DNA from 4 places in the Lysinibacillus sp. BSL11 genome. Region 1 is predicted to be linked to each of the others. Evidence: riboswitches for the same ligand, from Rfam matches in the RefSeq annotation. Region 1 holds a riboswitch; each other region holds the start of a gene.
The links. Region 1 has a riboswitch for S-adenosylmethionine ahead of RCJ95_RS07185 (cyclase family protein). Riboswitches for the same ligand answer to the same signal wherever they lie in the genome.
Positions count from the first base shown of each region.

Region 2: another riboswitch for S-adenosylmethionine. It lies ahead of RCJ95_RS06005 (MetQ/NlpA family ABC transporter substrate-binding protein); the one in region 1 lies ahead of RCJ95_RS07185 (cyclase family protein).
Region 3: another riboswitch for S-adenosylmethionine. It lies ahead of metK (methionine adenosyltransferase); the one in region 1 lies ahead of RCJ95_RS07185 (cyclase family protein).
Region 4: another riboswitch for S-adenosylmethionine. It lies ahead of RCJ95_RS20315 (O-acetylhomoserine aminocarboxypropyltransferase/cysteine synthase family protein); the one in region 1 lies ahead of RCJ95_RS07185 (cyclase family protein).

Region 1 is NZ_JAVGCX010000005.1:66,859-70,647, forward strand. It holds gene RCJ95_RS07175 (Cof-type HAD-IIB family hydrolase) at 1-608, shown strand, start outside; gene RCJ95_RS07180 (DedA family protein) at 670-1,266, shown strand; gene RCJ95_RS07185 (cyclase family protein) at 1,297-2,034, opposite strand; SAM riboswitch class I at 2,127-2,232, opposite strand; gene RCJ95_RS07190 (hypothetical protein) at 2,314-2,712, opposite strand; gene RCJ95_RS07195 (helix-turn-helix domain-containing protein) at 2,833-3,789, opposite strand, start outside.
Region 2 is NZ_JAVGCX010000004.1:79,337-83,125, forward strand. It holds gene RCJ95_RS06000 (methionine ABC transporter ATP-binding protein) at 1-660, opposite strand, end outside; gene RCJ95_RS06005 (MetQ/NlpA family ABC transporter substrate-binding protein) at 768-1,598, opposite strand; SAM riboswitch class I at 1,687-1,792, opposite strand; gene RCJ95_RS06010 (PPC domain-containing DNA-binding protein) at 1,915-2,421, shown strand; gene RCJ95_RS06015 (pyridoxal phosphate-dependent aminotransferase) at 2,464-3,633, opposite strand; gene RCJ95_RS06020 (carbon-nitrogen family hydrolase) at 3,730-3,789, shown strand, end outside.
Region 3 is NZ_JAVGCX010000010.1:173,791-177,579, forward strand. It holds gene RCJ95_RS13935 (gamma carbonic anhydrase) at 1-303, shown strand, start outside; gene metK (methionine adenosyltransferase) at 484-1,680, opposite strand; SAM riboswitch class I at 1,939-2,057, opposite strand; gene pckA (phosphoenolpyruvate carboxykinase (ATP)) at 2,447-3,789, shown strand, end outside.
Region 4 is NZ_JAVGCX010000020.1:2,025-5,813, reverse strand. It holds gene RCJ95_RS20325 (SLC13 family permease) at 1-963, opposite strand, end outside; gene RCJ95_RS20320 (glycerol-3-phosphate acyltransferase) at 1,159-1,791, opposite strand; SAM riboswitch class I at 1,947-2,060, shown strand; gene RCJ95_RS20315 (O-acetylhomoserine aminocarboxypropyltransferase/cysteine synthase family protein) at 2,177-3,478, shown strand.

The DNA of each region.
Region 1 (3,789 bases):
CGCTGGGGATTGAAACCTTTATTACAGCAAATGGAGCCTATGTGAAACATAAGGAACTTGTCATACATAAAACTCCGATTGCCAAAGAAATTGTCCACAATGTACAGGCTTTTGCACAGGAACAGCAGCATAGCCTAACATTTTTTACAGAGCAGCTATCCATGAATAGCATACAAAGTCCAGTAGCTTTAAGAGCGATGCAAGAAACTTTATCTTTACGAGCTTTTCCACTTATAAATAAAAAAATTGTAGATGAAGAGGTTTTCCTCATGTGTTTATATGCGGATGAGCTGGCAGAAAAAAGATATACTAGCCAATTTTCGAATATATTTTTACAGCGTTGGCATCCTTATATAGTGAATGTCTTACAGCAGGATGTTTCGAAGTCTATAGCTATTAAAGCGGTGCTTGATCATTTTAATATTGACCCTAAGAATGCGATTGCCTTTGGGGATGGGGATAATGATATTGATATGTTGGAGTATGTAGGAGTAGGAATTGCTATGGGAAATGGTAGTAAAGCTCTAAAAAGAGCTGCCAATTTTGTTACAAAGAAATCTACGGATGGCGGTATCAATTTTGCTTTACGTCAGCTTCAAGTCATTTAGAGCGCTGAGGTTACACTATATATAGCAGGTAGATTTTAATAAATTTTAGGTGGGATGATTTATGGCACATCACGTGCAGTCTCTAATTGAACATTACGGATACTTTGGGATTATCGTGATTCTAATTGGAGGTATTGTTGGGGTGCCACTTCCTGATGAGGTGTTTCTAACTTATGTAGGCTATAGTGTTTACCGAGAAAGTCTTGAACACATTCCTGCTTTGGTCAGTGCAATGATTGGTGCGGTTGGAGGCATTACCTTAAGCTACTATATTGGTTATCGTTTTGGCTTACCGTTATTGCAGAAATATGGCCCTAGAATTCATATTACAGAGCAAAAAATTGACTTTACGAAAAAGATGTTTACAAAAATAGGACCTACCCTATTATTAATTGGCTATTTTATTCCAGGGGTACGCCATTTGACAGCATATATTGCGGCTATTAATAATTATCCTTATAGAAAGTTTGCGCTTTTTGCCTATATAGGGGCATTTATCTGGACGTTCACATTTATATCATTAGGAAAGATGCTTGGAGAGAAATGGCGATTTGTTGGATACTATTTAACTCATTATAGTATCTATCTTATCCTTTTATTTATTGTAGGGATGCTCATTGCTTACTTTTTATTCAAAAAAAGAAATGGACAAACATAAAAGTCGGTATACGCTATACCGACTTTTATGTTATGGCAAAATAGCAAATGAGCGCACAGGGAAGCCAGATGCTTTTTCTGGCTTAGGTACGATATTGAAGATGATAGCACCTTTCGCAGGTAGCTTGTCTAAATTAGTCATTAGCTCAATTTGATAGGTGTCTTGGTCAAGCACAAAATATTCGCCCTCTAGCTTGCCATTTTTACGAAAATCAGCAGCAGAGTCCGTATCGAATGTTTCATGACCAATTGCGCTTACCTTACGTTTTGTTAGTAAAAACTGTAAAGCTTCTAAACCCCAGCCAGGGATATGGTTATGTCCATCTGCATCCTTATTACTGAAAGCCTCTTTATCTGGCCAGCGCTTACTCCAATCTGTACGTAATGCAACAAATGTTCCTGCTTCAATTTCTCCATGCTTGTCCTCAAAATTAAGAATATCTTCTACACTTAATGTAAAATCATGGTTGCTCGCAGCCTCTTGTGATTTATCAATAACAACAAGGGGGAGAACAAGCTCTTTTAGTTCTAATTCTTCTAAGTAGCGAGTATCTCGCACAAAATGAATGGGTGGGTCGATATGTGTGCCATATTGACCAGGGAACGTGAATTGTTGAGCGAAGAAACCATCCTTATGAGAAAATAATGTTTCAAATTTAGCGTCCTCAAACATAAAAAAATGTGGTGAATTAGGGCCGAAAGTATGTGTTAAGTCAACCCACTGTTTCGATTTTAATAATTCCAATGCTTGCAAAAGTTCATTAGACATCGATTTCCCTGCTTTCTGTAAAAAATAGTGGTAAATAAAAAAGGAGTCCCCTAATAGAAGAGGACTCCTGCTTGAAACAACGGTAGTTCTTCTTCTCATCTTCAAGGCTGATCATTTTGCCAATTGGAATTAGCACCATACTGTTAGCTGGTTGCTGAGACTTCATCGGGCCAATCCCTCCGTCTCTCTTGATAAGAAAAGTAATATAAGAATTTTCAGAAATAACAATACAAACACTTTAGCATAGTTTTTTATAGTTTACAAGTTCACTAGGAATTTTCACCAATTCAAATTTAAGGTGACGCCACAACAATCATTATCAATAAGACGTATTCTAAAACTGTCTGGTGTATAGTTTGTTTCAAATTTCACCGTAATGCCTGTTGATGTGATTAATTTTTCAACCTCTGTTTTATTTGAAAGTTGAGCAGCATTCATTAAATCATGTGCGAATTGTTGGGAGCTATCTATTTTATCCGTAAGTAATTGGGCTTGCTGCATCATCGCCTTCATCCGTGATGCTGAAGCTTTTAATTTGTGTGTATCGACAGGTGGAAAAGGATTATTGGTCGGCATTGCTAGGTGTTGCGAAAAGGGTCTAATGGCAAAATGATTAGCGATAGGCGATGTTGGATAATGATAGGGATGCACAAAATACGGATAAGGATTGTAATACAAGGTCATTCCTCCTATCCTATAACTGATAACTTATCTTATGTAGCCAAACGGCTTTCGGTGTTATTAGCAGTGCAATGTTTGTCCTAAACATTTAAAAAGGAAGCTAAAGTAAGCTTCCTTTTAGCCAAGTACATTCAAGACATCATCAATTTTTTTACTATGTGATAAAATGCCATAATTCATCCATGTTAAAAAGTCTACTTCATAGATACAGTTGCTTTTAACGGCAGCTAGGTTTTTCCAAGTAGGAGTTTTTAAAATAGCACGTTCCTCATTTTCATAAATGGAATGTTGTTTATCAAAGGTAATAAATAAATGATCAGCATCTAATTGCAACAATTGAGCAAATGTCAGTTGAACTTTACGTTGATTGTGCGGAATACTCCATACTAGTGAATGTGGCATTAAACCTAAGTCACGATATAAAATGGGGCCCGTATAGCCACATTCAGGGCCCGCGTATAGAGTAATGCCAATGGCTGAAATACGGAGAAATGCCACACTTTGCCCATAAACAGATTTGCTAAGAATTCCTTTTGCTTGTTGTACTTTATCTTCATATTGTAGGATTACGTCTTGCATCAAAGAGGTTTTTCCTGTTAGATCTGCAATTTTAAATAAAGTAGATTGCCAATTCTCTCCGGGGTGTGAGAGGTGGCAGACGGGGGCTACCTCATCTAAATGATGAAAGGATTCCCAACGCTCTATACCAGAATCTAGCATAATTAAAGTTGGCTTATAGTAAAGGAGTCGATCTATTTCTCTATTTTGTACATCGATATCTGGCACTTCCTGTAGACCTAAATAGTCTTGTTTTCCCCATTTTGAATGACTGAATTGAGCAATTGGCGTAATCCCAAGGGCAACAAAGAAATCTTCTAAGAATGGTGCAAATACACGTAGATGGCTGCCTTGATTTCTTCGATATTGTCCTGGAGAGATGCCGACATGTTCTTTAAAACGACGATTGAAATAATACTCATTATTAAATCCGACAGATTGGCTAATTTCAAATACTCGATCATTTGTTGTCATTAATAGTTGCTTAGCTTTTTCAATACGAATGTTAGTTAAATA
Region 2 (3,789 bases), on a different contig from region 1:
CACAACTTTCCCTGATTCTAGAACAGAAACCTCATCACAAATTTTTTGAATTACATTCATTTCATGTGTGATGAGCAGAATCGTAATGCCTAATTCACGATTAATTTTTAACAACAATTCAAGAATGGCTTCCGTTGTCTCAGGATCAAGTGCACTTGTTGCTTCGTCACTAAGTAAAATCTCTGGTTCCTGTGCTAAGGCACGTGCAATAGCCACACGCTGTTTTTGACCACCTGAAAGTTGATTTGGGTAACTATCTAGTTTATCTGTTAAACCGACAATTTCAGCATACTTAGCTACTCGTTTTTTTACTTCTGCCTCTTTATAGCCTAGAAGCTTTAAGGGAACTGCAATATTATTGTAAACTGTTGCTGTTTTTAATAGATTAAAGTGCTGGAAGATCATCCCGATTTTTTGGCGTGTTTGACGTAATTCTTGAAGAGAAAGGGTCGTAATGTCTACATTGTCTATCACTACTTTTCCTGCTGTAGGACGTTCGAGTAGATTAACGCAACGAATGAGTGTACTTTTACCAGCACCACTATAGCCGATTACACCATGAATTTGTCCCTTTTTTACGTGAAGATTGATGCCATCCACAGCTTTTATGATGCCTTTTTTCGACTTGAATTCTTTTGAGATATTTTGTAATTGAATCATGCGACTGTTTGCTCCTTTCTCCACCTTCTAAAAAGCAAGAATCTGCTCGTTTTCCTATAGAGGAATTTCGACAGATTCTTCGGCTTTATAGAAGCTTCCTGAATGTATTACCAACTAGGGATTACTGAACCTTTGAATTCTTCTTCGATGAATTGACGTACTTCATCAGATTGGTAAGCCTCAACGAATTTTTTAATTGTTGGATCATTTTCATTTTCAGCACGTACAACAATATAGTTCACGTATGGAGAATCAGTAGATTCCAATAAAATAGAGTCATCTTTAGGGTTAATACCAGCTTCTAATGCAAAGTTTGTATTAATAGCTGCTACGTCTACTTCACTAAGTTGTTTAGGAATTTGAGCTGCCTCTAATTCAATGAATTTTAAATTCTTTTTGTTTTCTTCTACATCACGAATCGAGGCTGTTAAGTCTGCGCCATCTTTTAACTGAATATAGCCAGCTTCCTGTAAAACAAAGAGGGCACGCGCTCCATTCGTTGGGTCATTTGGTAAGCCAAACGTTGCACCGTCAGGAATGTCATCAAAGGATTTATATTTTTCAGAGTAGATACCCATTGGATTTAAAATCGTTTTGCCCACTGGTACTAAATCTGTATCATGATCTTTATTAAATGTATCCAGGAAAGGCTCGTGTTGATAGCTGTTCGCATCAAGATCACCTTCAGCTAAGGATGTATTAGGTAAAACATAGTCAGAAAATGATTTTAGCTCTACTTCTAGCCCGTTTTCTTTTGCTACTTTAGCGGCTACTTCTGCAATTTGTTCGTGTGGACCAGAAGTGACGCCTACAACGATTTTCTTTTCATCAATTCCTTCAGCTTGGCTTTTACTATCTTCTTTAGAGCCACAGCCTGCTAAAGCTGCTACTAATGTTAGACTTGCTAAACCTACTAAAAATTTATTTTTCTTTTTCATGAAAATACCTCCAAGATTGTTTTTATCGGTTTTTTGAAAATAAAAAAACTCTCTTACAAATTAAGAGAGGCTCATGAAAAGATGTCCTCTCTTATCTATCAAACGAAGTTCGTTTGCAGGATTTAGCACCTTCCTTTAAAAAAGGAGGTTGCCGAGCTTCATAGGGCCAGTCCCTCAGCTACTCTTGATAAGAGATTTATAATATTTTTTTGTAATTCCGATAGAACTAATATAATTTATAGGGTATAGTAAGTCAATAAATAATTTTTAAATTTTTTATATAATTATAATATTTCGACGCAAAAGAGGGATAACAATGTCTGTAAGAGTTAATTATGGTATAGGTTCATTTGGTAAGGTTATTAGTGCTCGTTTTCTAACGGGAACAGATATCATTGAAGGGATTGAAGCGCTTTGCGAAGAGAATAATATAGAGTCAGCCACAATTGTAAGCTGTATTGGCAGCTTTCAAAAAAGTAGCTTTGTTTATTTAGTGCCAGATGCAACAGCTCAAATTCAAGTTCGTTTTAGTGATGTGATGGAAAAAGAGGGACCATTAGAATTTATTCAAGGTTCAGGTGTGGTGTGTAAACGAGATGGGGGATATGAGACACATTTCCATGGCTCTATGAGCGATCAATGGGGTGTTGTATCGGGTGGGCATTTAATAAAAGGGGGAAACCCTGTTATTACTGTTGACATCGTGTTGGCAGAGGTACAAGGCATTCAACATATTCGAAAATGGGATGATGAAACAGGTCATGCTCAATTTTATCCATTAGAAAATGATTTAGGGCAACCAAGGAAAATTGAAAAATATTAATGATCCTGTAGCTAGGGATAGCTACAGGATACGCCTTCATCATTATCTATTAAACAATTGTAATTGCTCGATTCTATGGATTGCTTCACGTAAGCGCTCCTCACTAACTAGCAACCCTACGCGTACATAGCCTTCACCATATTGACCGAAGCCATTACCTGCTGCTACAGCGATATCAGCTTTTTCGAGCAAAAGATCAGCAAACTGTTCACTTGTATAGCCTAGTGGTACAGGAAGCCATGCGAAGAAGGAGCCTTTTGGAGCCGTAACATGCCAGCCAATTCGTCGAGCTTCTTCAATGAGTACATTGCGGCGACGCTCATAAGTAGCTCGTAGTTCATCCGCACATTGTTGGGAAGCTGTCAGTGCTACTGCTGCGGCTTGTTGAATGGCAGGGAATTGACTACAAAACAGATGATCCTGAATAAGATTAATAGCAGCGATAATCTCGGCATTCCCTACAGCGAAGCCTATACGCCAGCCAGCCATATTATAGGTTTTCGATAATGTATACATTTCAACTCCTACTTCTTTTGCACCCTTTGCTTGAAGGAAGCTAACTGGTTTATTACCGTCAAATCCTATTGCCCCATAAGCAAAATCATGTGATACGATAATATTGTGTTCCTTCGCAAAGCGAACAGTCTCTTCAAAAAACGCAAGTGATGCTGTACCTCCTGTAGGGTTGTTCGGGTAATTTAAGTAAAGAAGCTTTGCCTTTTCTTTCACTTCATCAGGTAATGCATCATAATCAGGTAAGAAATCGTTTTCGGCAAAAAGTGGCATCACTTCAAAATTGACATCTCCTAGTACGACACCTGATAGGTAATCTGGATAGCCAGGGTCTGGTAAGAGCATCGTGTCACCAGGGTTTAACACTGCTAAAGGTAGCTCAACTAGACCAATTTTTGTTCCACCGAGAATCGCTACCTCTGTATCTGGATTTAGTTCTACCTGATATTCACGTTGATAAAAGTCGGCAGCAGCTTGGCGTAATTCAGCGAGACCTCTAAATGGTGAATATTTGTGGTTTTGAGGATTTTCAGCCGCTTCCTGTAATGCTTGAATGATGTGAGTAGGCGTTGGCTGATCGGGATTTCCTTGCCCAAGGTTAATGACATCACGCCCTTCTTCTAGAGCCAAGTTTACTTTTTGTACGAGTGCTGCAAAAAATTGAGTGGGTAGTTGCTGTAGTTTTTTAGAGAATTCCATGCATGATCACCTTTTTCAGAATATAATAATTATTATTGAAGAATATGAAGCAAATAGTATTACTTTTTCTGTTAATTGTCTAGAGGAGGAATGGATATGAAAATCGGATGTATTCAATTAAATGTTGGCTTTGGCAAAGCTGAAGAAAATTTTGCG
Region 3 (3,789 bases), on a different contig from region 1:
CTCATTATTGAAGATGAGGTAACAGTTGGACACCAAGTCACTTTACATAGTTGTACAATTCGCAAAAATGCCTTAATTGGTATGGGATCCATTATTTTAGACGGAGCTGAGATTGGAGAAGGTGCATTTATTGGAGCAGGAAGCCTAGTACCTCCTGGTAAAGTCATTCCTCCAAATAGTCTAGCTTTAGGTCGTCCAGCAAAAGTTGTCCGAGAATTAAATGCTGAGGATAAAGAGGATATGGAACGCATCGTACGAGAATACGCAGAAAAAGGTCAATATTATAAATCACTTCAAAAATAAATAATCTACACAAAAAAATTAATACCAACGAAAAAATCCCTCGCGTTTTCGTGTACCGAATATGTTCACGAATCCTAGCGAGGTATTTTTTATAAAAAAACAAAAGGAGCAATATTGCTCCTTTGCTTATTAATACATTAGAATAATTTTCTAATGACTTCATTACTTTAGTTCAATAGTTTATAAACATGCTTTTTCTCGTAACGCGTCTGCTTTATCAATTTGCTCCCATGGTACATTTAAATCTGTACGACCAAAATGTCCATATGCAGCAGTTTGTTTATAAATGGGACGACGAAGATCAAGCATTTTAATGATACCTGCTGGGCGTAAATCGAATAGCTCGCGTACCCATTCAACGATCTCGCTTTCTTTCACTCTACCTGTGCCAAATGTATCGACAGCAATGGAAACAGGCTGCGCAACGCCAATCGCATAAGCGAGTTGCACTTCAGCACGCTCTGCTAAGCCAGCTGCTACGATATTTTTCGCTACATAACGTGCTGCATATGCCGCTGAACGGTCTACCTTGGTTGCATCCTTACCTGAGAAGGCACCACCACCGTGACGTGCATAACCACCGTATGTATCAACAATGATTTTACGTCCTGTTAATCCAGCATCACCTTTTGGTCCACCAATTACAAAACGGCCAGTTGGATTGATAAAGTATTTCGTATTAGCATCTAATAATTCACTTGGTACAACTGGTGCAATAACAAATTCTTTTAAATCTGCTTGAATTTGTTCAAGTGTTGCTTCTTCATCATGCTGTGTTGAAATAACAATTGTATCCACGCGAACCGGTACATTATTGTCATCATATTCTATCGTTACTTGCGTTTTACCATCAGGACGTAAATAGGCAAGTTCACCTGATTTACGTACTTCTGTTAAACGGCGTGCTAATTTGTGTGCCAAGCTAATTGGTAATGGCATTAGCTCTGGTGTTTCATTACATGCATAGCCAAACATTAAGCCTTGGTCACCAGCACCAATTGCTTCAATATCTGCATCTGTCATAGAGCCTTCACGTGCCTCTAATGCCTGATCAACACCTTGAGCAATATCAGGTGATTGTTCACCAATTGCCACAAGCACCGCTAAGTTCTCAGCATCAAAGCCATATTTACCTCGTGTATAGCCAATTTCAGCTACAGTGTCACGAACAATACCTTTAATATCTACATAAGTAGAAGTTGTAATTTCTCCTGCTACTAATACTAATCCTGTTGTTACAGTTGTTTCACACGCTACACGTGCATTTGGATCTTCTGCTAAAATAGCATCTAAAATGGCATCCGAGATTTGGTCACAAATCTTATCTGGATGTCCTTCTGTTACACTCTCTGATGTAAACAGTCGACGGTTTGTCATTTGGTTTTCCTCCTAAATACTCTTACAATAAGTAGTTGTGTATGAATACGGTACTCATTACCCATGTCAAGTCCGCTCCTAAGGATTGAACTCTCAAGCCGTTACTGCTGCTTTTAACACGAGGATTTCGAAAGATCCGTCATTATAATAAGGAAAGAACTACATATACTTACCTTTACATTGATTTTTAACAATAAAAAAATCCTTTTCTCACGTTACTTTACATGAGGAAAGGAATAATGACTGCGTAACCTTTCACTCTTATCGTTCAAGGGATGTTCCCTTGCATCAGGTTGGCACCAACGCATGTCGTGAAATAGTTCATGCAGGTTGCCGGGTTTCACAGGGCCTGACCCTCCACCAGCTCGGGATAAGAGTATCCGTTCAATCTCATGTTACTGAAAAGGTCGAACGTTGTCAAATATTTTCTTATGTATTACTGTATAGAAAGGAAAGAACTTATTACACAAAAACTTTTCATACTTGGATGATGATGTAAATAGAAGCAAATTAATCCCTACAACATACCTAGCTACTTGTGGTAACATATGTGTGGCTCAATCTTCATGCCTAATTACAGTAGGATTGATGGTATTCTCCTCGAAAAACATTATTTTTTGTCAGTTTATTGAAAAGTGGTAAAAACTCTAAAATAATTTCTTAATTAGTATAGATTATTTAAGCAATTGTGTTATACTATTTTTGAAATTAAGAAAAAATCCCTCTAAATCAAGGGAATACTATAAAAAAGGATGGTATTTAATCGATGAATTCAGTAGAAATTGCAAACGAACTGAAGGAATTATTAAACGGCGGTAACATTAATGTTCAACTTTCAGTACCACAATTAGCAGAAAAAGCTACATCTCGTGGTGAAGCAATGTTAACAGTAGATGGCGCAGTTCGTGCAGAAACTGGCAAATACACTGGTCGTTCACCTAAAGATAAATATACGGTAGAAGAAGAAAGCACAAAAGATCAAATTGACTGGGGTAAAGTAAACCAACCAATTTCTTCTGAAGTGTTCGATAACCTATATGTAAAAGTAATAAAATATTTAAAAGAACGTGACGAGTTATTCGTATTCAAAGGCTTTGCAGGTGCTGACAAAGATTCACAATTAAGCATTCAAGTTATTAATGAATACGCATGGCACAATCTTTTTGCTCATCAATTATTTATCCGTCCAACAGCAGATGAATTAGCTTCTCATGTTGCTGACTTCACTGTCATCTCAGCTCCTAACTTTAAAGCAGATCCTGCGGTTGATGGTACTGCTTCTGAAACATTCATCATCGTATCACTTGAAAAGAAAATTATTTTAATTGGTGGTACAGAATATGCTGGTGAAATGAAAAAATCTATCTTTGGTATCATGAACTACTTATTACCACAACAAGGTATTCTTTCAATGCACTGCTCAGCAAACGTTGGTGAAGCTGGCGATGTGGCGTTATTCTTCGGTCTATCTGGTACTGGTAAAACGACGTTATCAGCTGATCCTGATCGTAAGCTAATCGGTGACGATGAACACGGTTGGTCTGATAATGGTGTGTTCAACATTGAGGGTGGTTGCTATGCAAAAACAATCAACCTTTCTGCTGAAAAAGAACCAGAAATCTACAATGCAATCCGCTTCGGCTCTGTATTAGAAAACGTAGCTGTTGATCCAGAAACTCGTATTTGTGACTATGACGATGGTTCACTAACAGAAAATACACGTGTAGCTTATCCAATCCAATATATCGAAAATATCGTTGATCCTTCTGTTGCAGGTCATCCAAAAACAATCATCTTCCTAACAGCTGATGCATTTGGCGTGTTACCTCCAATCAGTAAATTAACAAAAGAACAAGCAATGTATCACTTCCTAAGCGGGTTCACTTCTAAACTTGCTGGAACTGAACGTGGTGTGACTGAGCCAGAACCAGTATTCTCTACTTGCTTCGGTTCTCCTTTCCTTCCGCTTCCCGCAACAGTATACGCAGAAATGTTAGGTCAAAAAATTGACGAGCACGGTGCACAGGTATACTTAGTAAACACTGGTTGGACTGGTGGCGAATATGGCACAGGTAGCCGTATGAAACTTTCATACACACGTACAATGGT
Region 4 (3,789 bases), on a different contig from region 1:
AATCGCGATAGCAATAATTGTGACTGTTGTCGTATCAAATGGATGTAGCTTTCCTTCAGTTGCCCAGAAAAATAGTAAAACTACGGATGTAATGATTAAACGAATTTCAGGAGCCTTTAATGGGCCAAGCTCTGCAAGCTGTTTTTTGATGACCTCTTTACCACCTTCGATATTGCTAGTCTCAGGTTTAATTAAAGCAATCATAATGAAAAATAAAAAGATAGACATAATAATTGAGAAGGGGGCGGCATAAAGTAGCCAAGCACCCCATGAAATATCCACATTAAATTGCTCTTGGATAAAGTTTAAAGCCACCATATTTTGAGCTGCTGCAGTCTTAATACCGATATTCCAAATGGAAACGGCTTGTACCGAAGTAATAACTAATAAGGCAGCGAGCCGACTATCACGTGGTAAACCAAAAGCTGCCACCATTCCAAGCAATATCGGTACTACTGCGCCAGCACGTGCTGTAGCAGAAGGTACAAAAAATGCGAGGACGATAGAGACTAAAATAGCGCCAAATACGATAGCTTTTGTTTTCGTTCCTACCAATGAAAGAATCCAAAGAGCAAGTCGTTTATGTAGATTAGTAATTTGCATTGCTGCCGCTAGAAAAAGAGCTGCTGCTACTAAAGCAACGGCAGAATTACTAAAGCCGCTTAAAGATAATTTTAATGCGCTAGCTGTTCCTAGCTCTGTAGTTGGATCCTCCATTGACGGAGCGAGTCCTAGTAAAACAGTTACTAGTGCAATGATCATGGCCGAGCTCACAGGATATGAAACGGCCTCTGTAACCCAAAGGATGACTGCAAAAGCTAAAATGGCTAAAGCTCGTTGCCCAGCTATAGGTAAATCACCATTATTAGGTAAAAAGGTAATAATGATTAGTAACGCGAATGCCAAGCCAATCCACAGTGGCTTTAAATTAAATTTTGTAGCTGCTTGCTTTGGGGAAGACATATTTTCTCATCCTTTCTACGATAAAAATGACGATCATTATCCATAACATCGGCCTGTATAATGTTTTATTAAGATAAGAATATGTCGATTTTATTGTAGAAAAAAATCTATGTGAAAATTGTGTTTTTTACAGCAATATGAGTAGATAAAGAGAAAATACATGGTCACAAAGAATACAAAAATATCCAAAAAATATTATTTCTTTTTCTTAAAGGCAGAAGTTACTTTAGGCTCTGTGCCAATGACTAATCGTTTAATATTTTCAAGGTGCAGGATAATGGCTATGCCAAAAAGAAGAAGAGCTATAATGGTTGGGCCAATGCCAGGAATCCATAAATAAGTTGCTGTACAAAATACGAGATAAAATTCTAGAACACCAACAATTAAATAATTTGTTGCAAAGGATAAAATAACAAATAAAATAAGTGCAAATAAACCAATCTTCCAATCAACAGCAAGTAAAATACCAATGATGGAGGCCGTTCCTTTCCCGCCGTTGAAGCCCATGTAGAATGGGAAATTATGACCTAAAATAACCCCAGCAGCCATTATATAAGTAAGCAGCCAAATTTGTTCTTCTGTTAAATGAATGGCGTCCGCTAGATAAAAATGCGCACCTATAATAGCCACAACACCTTTGCCTATATCGATGAGGGCAACTAAAACGCCATATTTCCAGCCAAGGGAAAGAGTAGCATTAGAGGCACCAGCATTACCGTGCCCAGCCTTTTTTAAATCAACCCCCGATAAAAATTGAGCCACTTTAGAGCCGTGAATACAGCCTATTAAATAGCCAATCATAAGAAAAATGATCACGGCCTTTACCATAAAAATACTCCTCTCAAAATTTTTTCTAAAATAGTGTATGCGTTCATATTACGTATAAGAGCAGACAGAAGTTTCGGAAAAAATAAAATTTACATGTTGACAGAAAAAAACTCTATGTTTATACTGTGTAACAACGATGGAAATTGAATCTCATACTCTTATCAAGAGCGGCGGAGGGATAGGCCCTATGATGCCCGGCAACCAGTAAGCAATGAGCTTACTAAGGTGCTAATTCCTACAGATTCTTACTTGGATCTGGCAGATAAGGGGAGGAAAACTTGCAACCGCAACCCTCTTCTTAGCTGAAGAGGGTTTTTGTTTTCTACAGAAAAATCCTCCTCATCTCCGGTACCATCGTAAAAAAATAACCATTTGGAGGTACACAATGACAAATTTTAAACCAGAAACATTGCTGTTGCATGGTGGTCAAGAGCCAGACCCAGTGACGGGTTCTCGCACAGTTCCAGTCTATCGCTCAACTGCTTTCGTATTTAAAGACACTGCTCATGCGCAACGTCTTTTTGCCTTAGAGGAAGCAGGGAACATTTACACACGAATTACCAATCCAACAGTTGATGTGTTTGAAAAACGTGTGGCTTTATTGGAAGGTGGAACAGCAGCAGTAGCACTTTCATCTGGTGCAGCAGCTATCGCATTTTCCATTTTAAATCTAGCTGGAGCTGGTGATGAGATAGTAGCAGCTAGTTCTTTATATGGTGGTACGTATAATTTATTTGCTAACACATTACCAAACTATGGTATTAAAACAATTTTTGTAGATGAAACAAACCCAGAGAATTTCAATGCGGCGATTACTGATAAAACAAAAGCTGTCTTTGCAGAAGTTTATGGTAATCCAAGCTTAAAGGTTTTAGATATTGAAGCAGTAGCTAAAATTGCACATGATAATGGTCTACCATTAATTATTGACAGCACGTTTGCTTCTCCTTACGGTTCTACACCTATTGAATACGGTGCAGATGTTGTGGTTCATTCAGCAACTAAATGGATAGGAGGTCATGGCACAACTTTAGGGGGCGTTGTTGTAGACGCTGGTAAATTTGATTGGACTAGCGGTCGATTCCCTGGTTTTACTGAACCAGATGCCTCTTACCATGGTCTACGTTATGGAATTGATACAGCTTCTGCTGCCTTTGCTACAAAGCTACGTGTACAATTATTACGTGATTTTGGTCCAACATTAAGTGCTGATGCTGCCTTTAATTTATTGCAAGGGTTAGAAACGCTTCATCTGCGTATCCCTAAACACAATGAAAATGCGTTGGCAGTGGCTGAGTATTTACAAAACCACCCATCTGTGGAGTATGTAAATTATAATGGCCTAGAAGATTTTCCGACACATGGGTTAGCAAAAAAATATTTAAGAAATGGCTTCGGTTCAGTGCTTACATTTGGCATCAAGGGTGGACGAGAAGCTGGGCGAAAGCTTATTGATAGCGTGAGATTATTTTCACATGTAGCAAATGTAGGTGATGCAAAGTCATTAATTATTCATCCAGCTTCCACTACACATCAGCAACTATCAGCAGACGAATTAGTTCAAGCTGGTGTAACCGAGTCGCTCATTCGCTTATCCATCGGTTTAGAGGCAGTAGAGGATATTATTGCTGATTTAGATCAGGCCATTACACAGGCAACAACAGCTGCACAAACAGTAGAAGCTTAAAGTTTAAAACAAATGGTAGAATGTTGTGGCGTTTACGTATTTTCTCATTCGATTAGCCTCATTTGGTAATGCGTTAAACGCTGCTACATCAACCTATTACTGCACCCGTTAATTATCAGCACCTTATAAAAAATAATACCAAGTAATTTTATATGTATTGTTGACTTAGTTAAATCCGTGTTATATACTAGGAAATAAGTTAACAGTACGAAAATTCTTTTTAAAAAAGGTAAATGCTTTCATAAGTGCTCCCCACTTTTGAATATATAGAAGAGTAGTTGCCTAGCCAGTGACTACTCTTCCCAAAACTG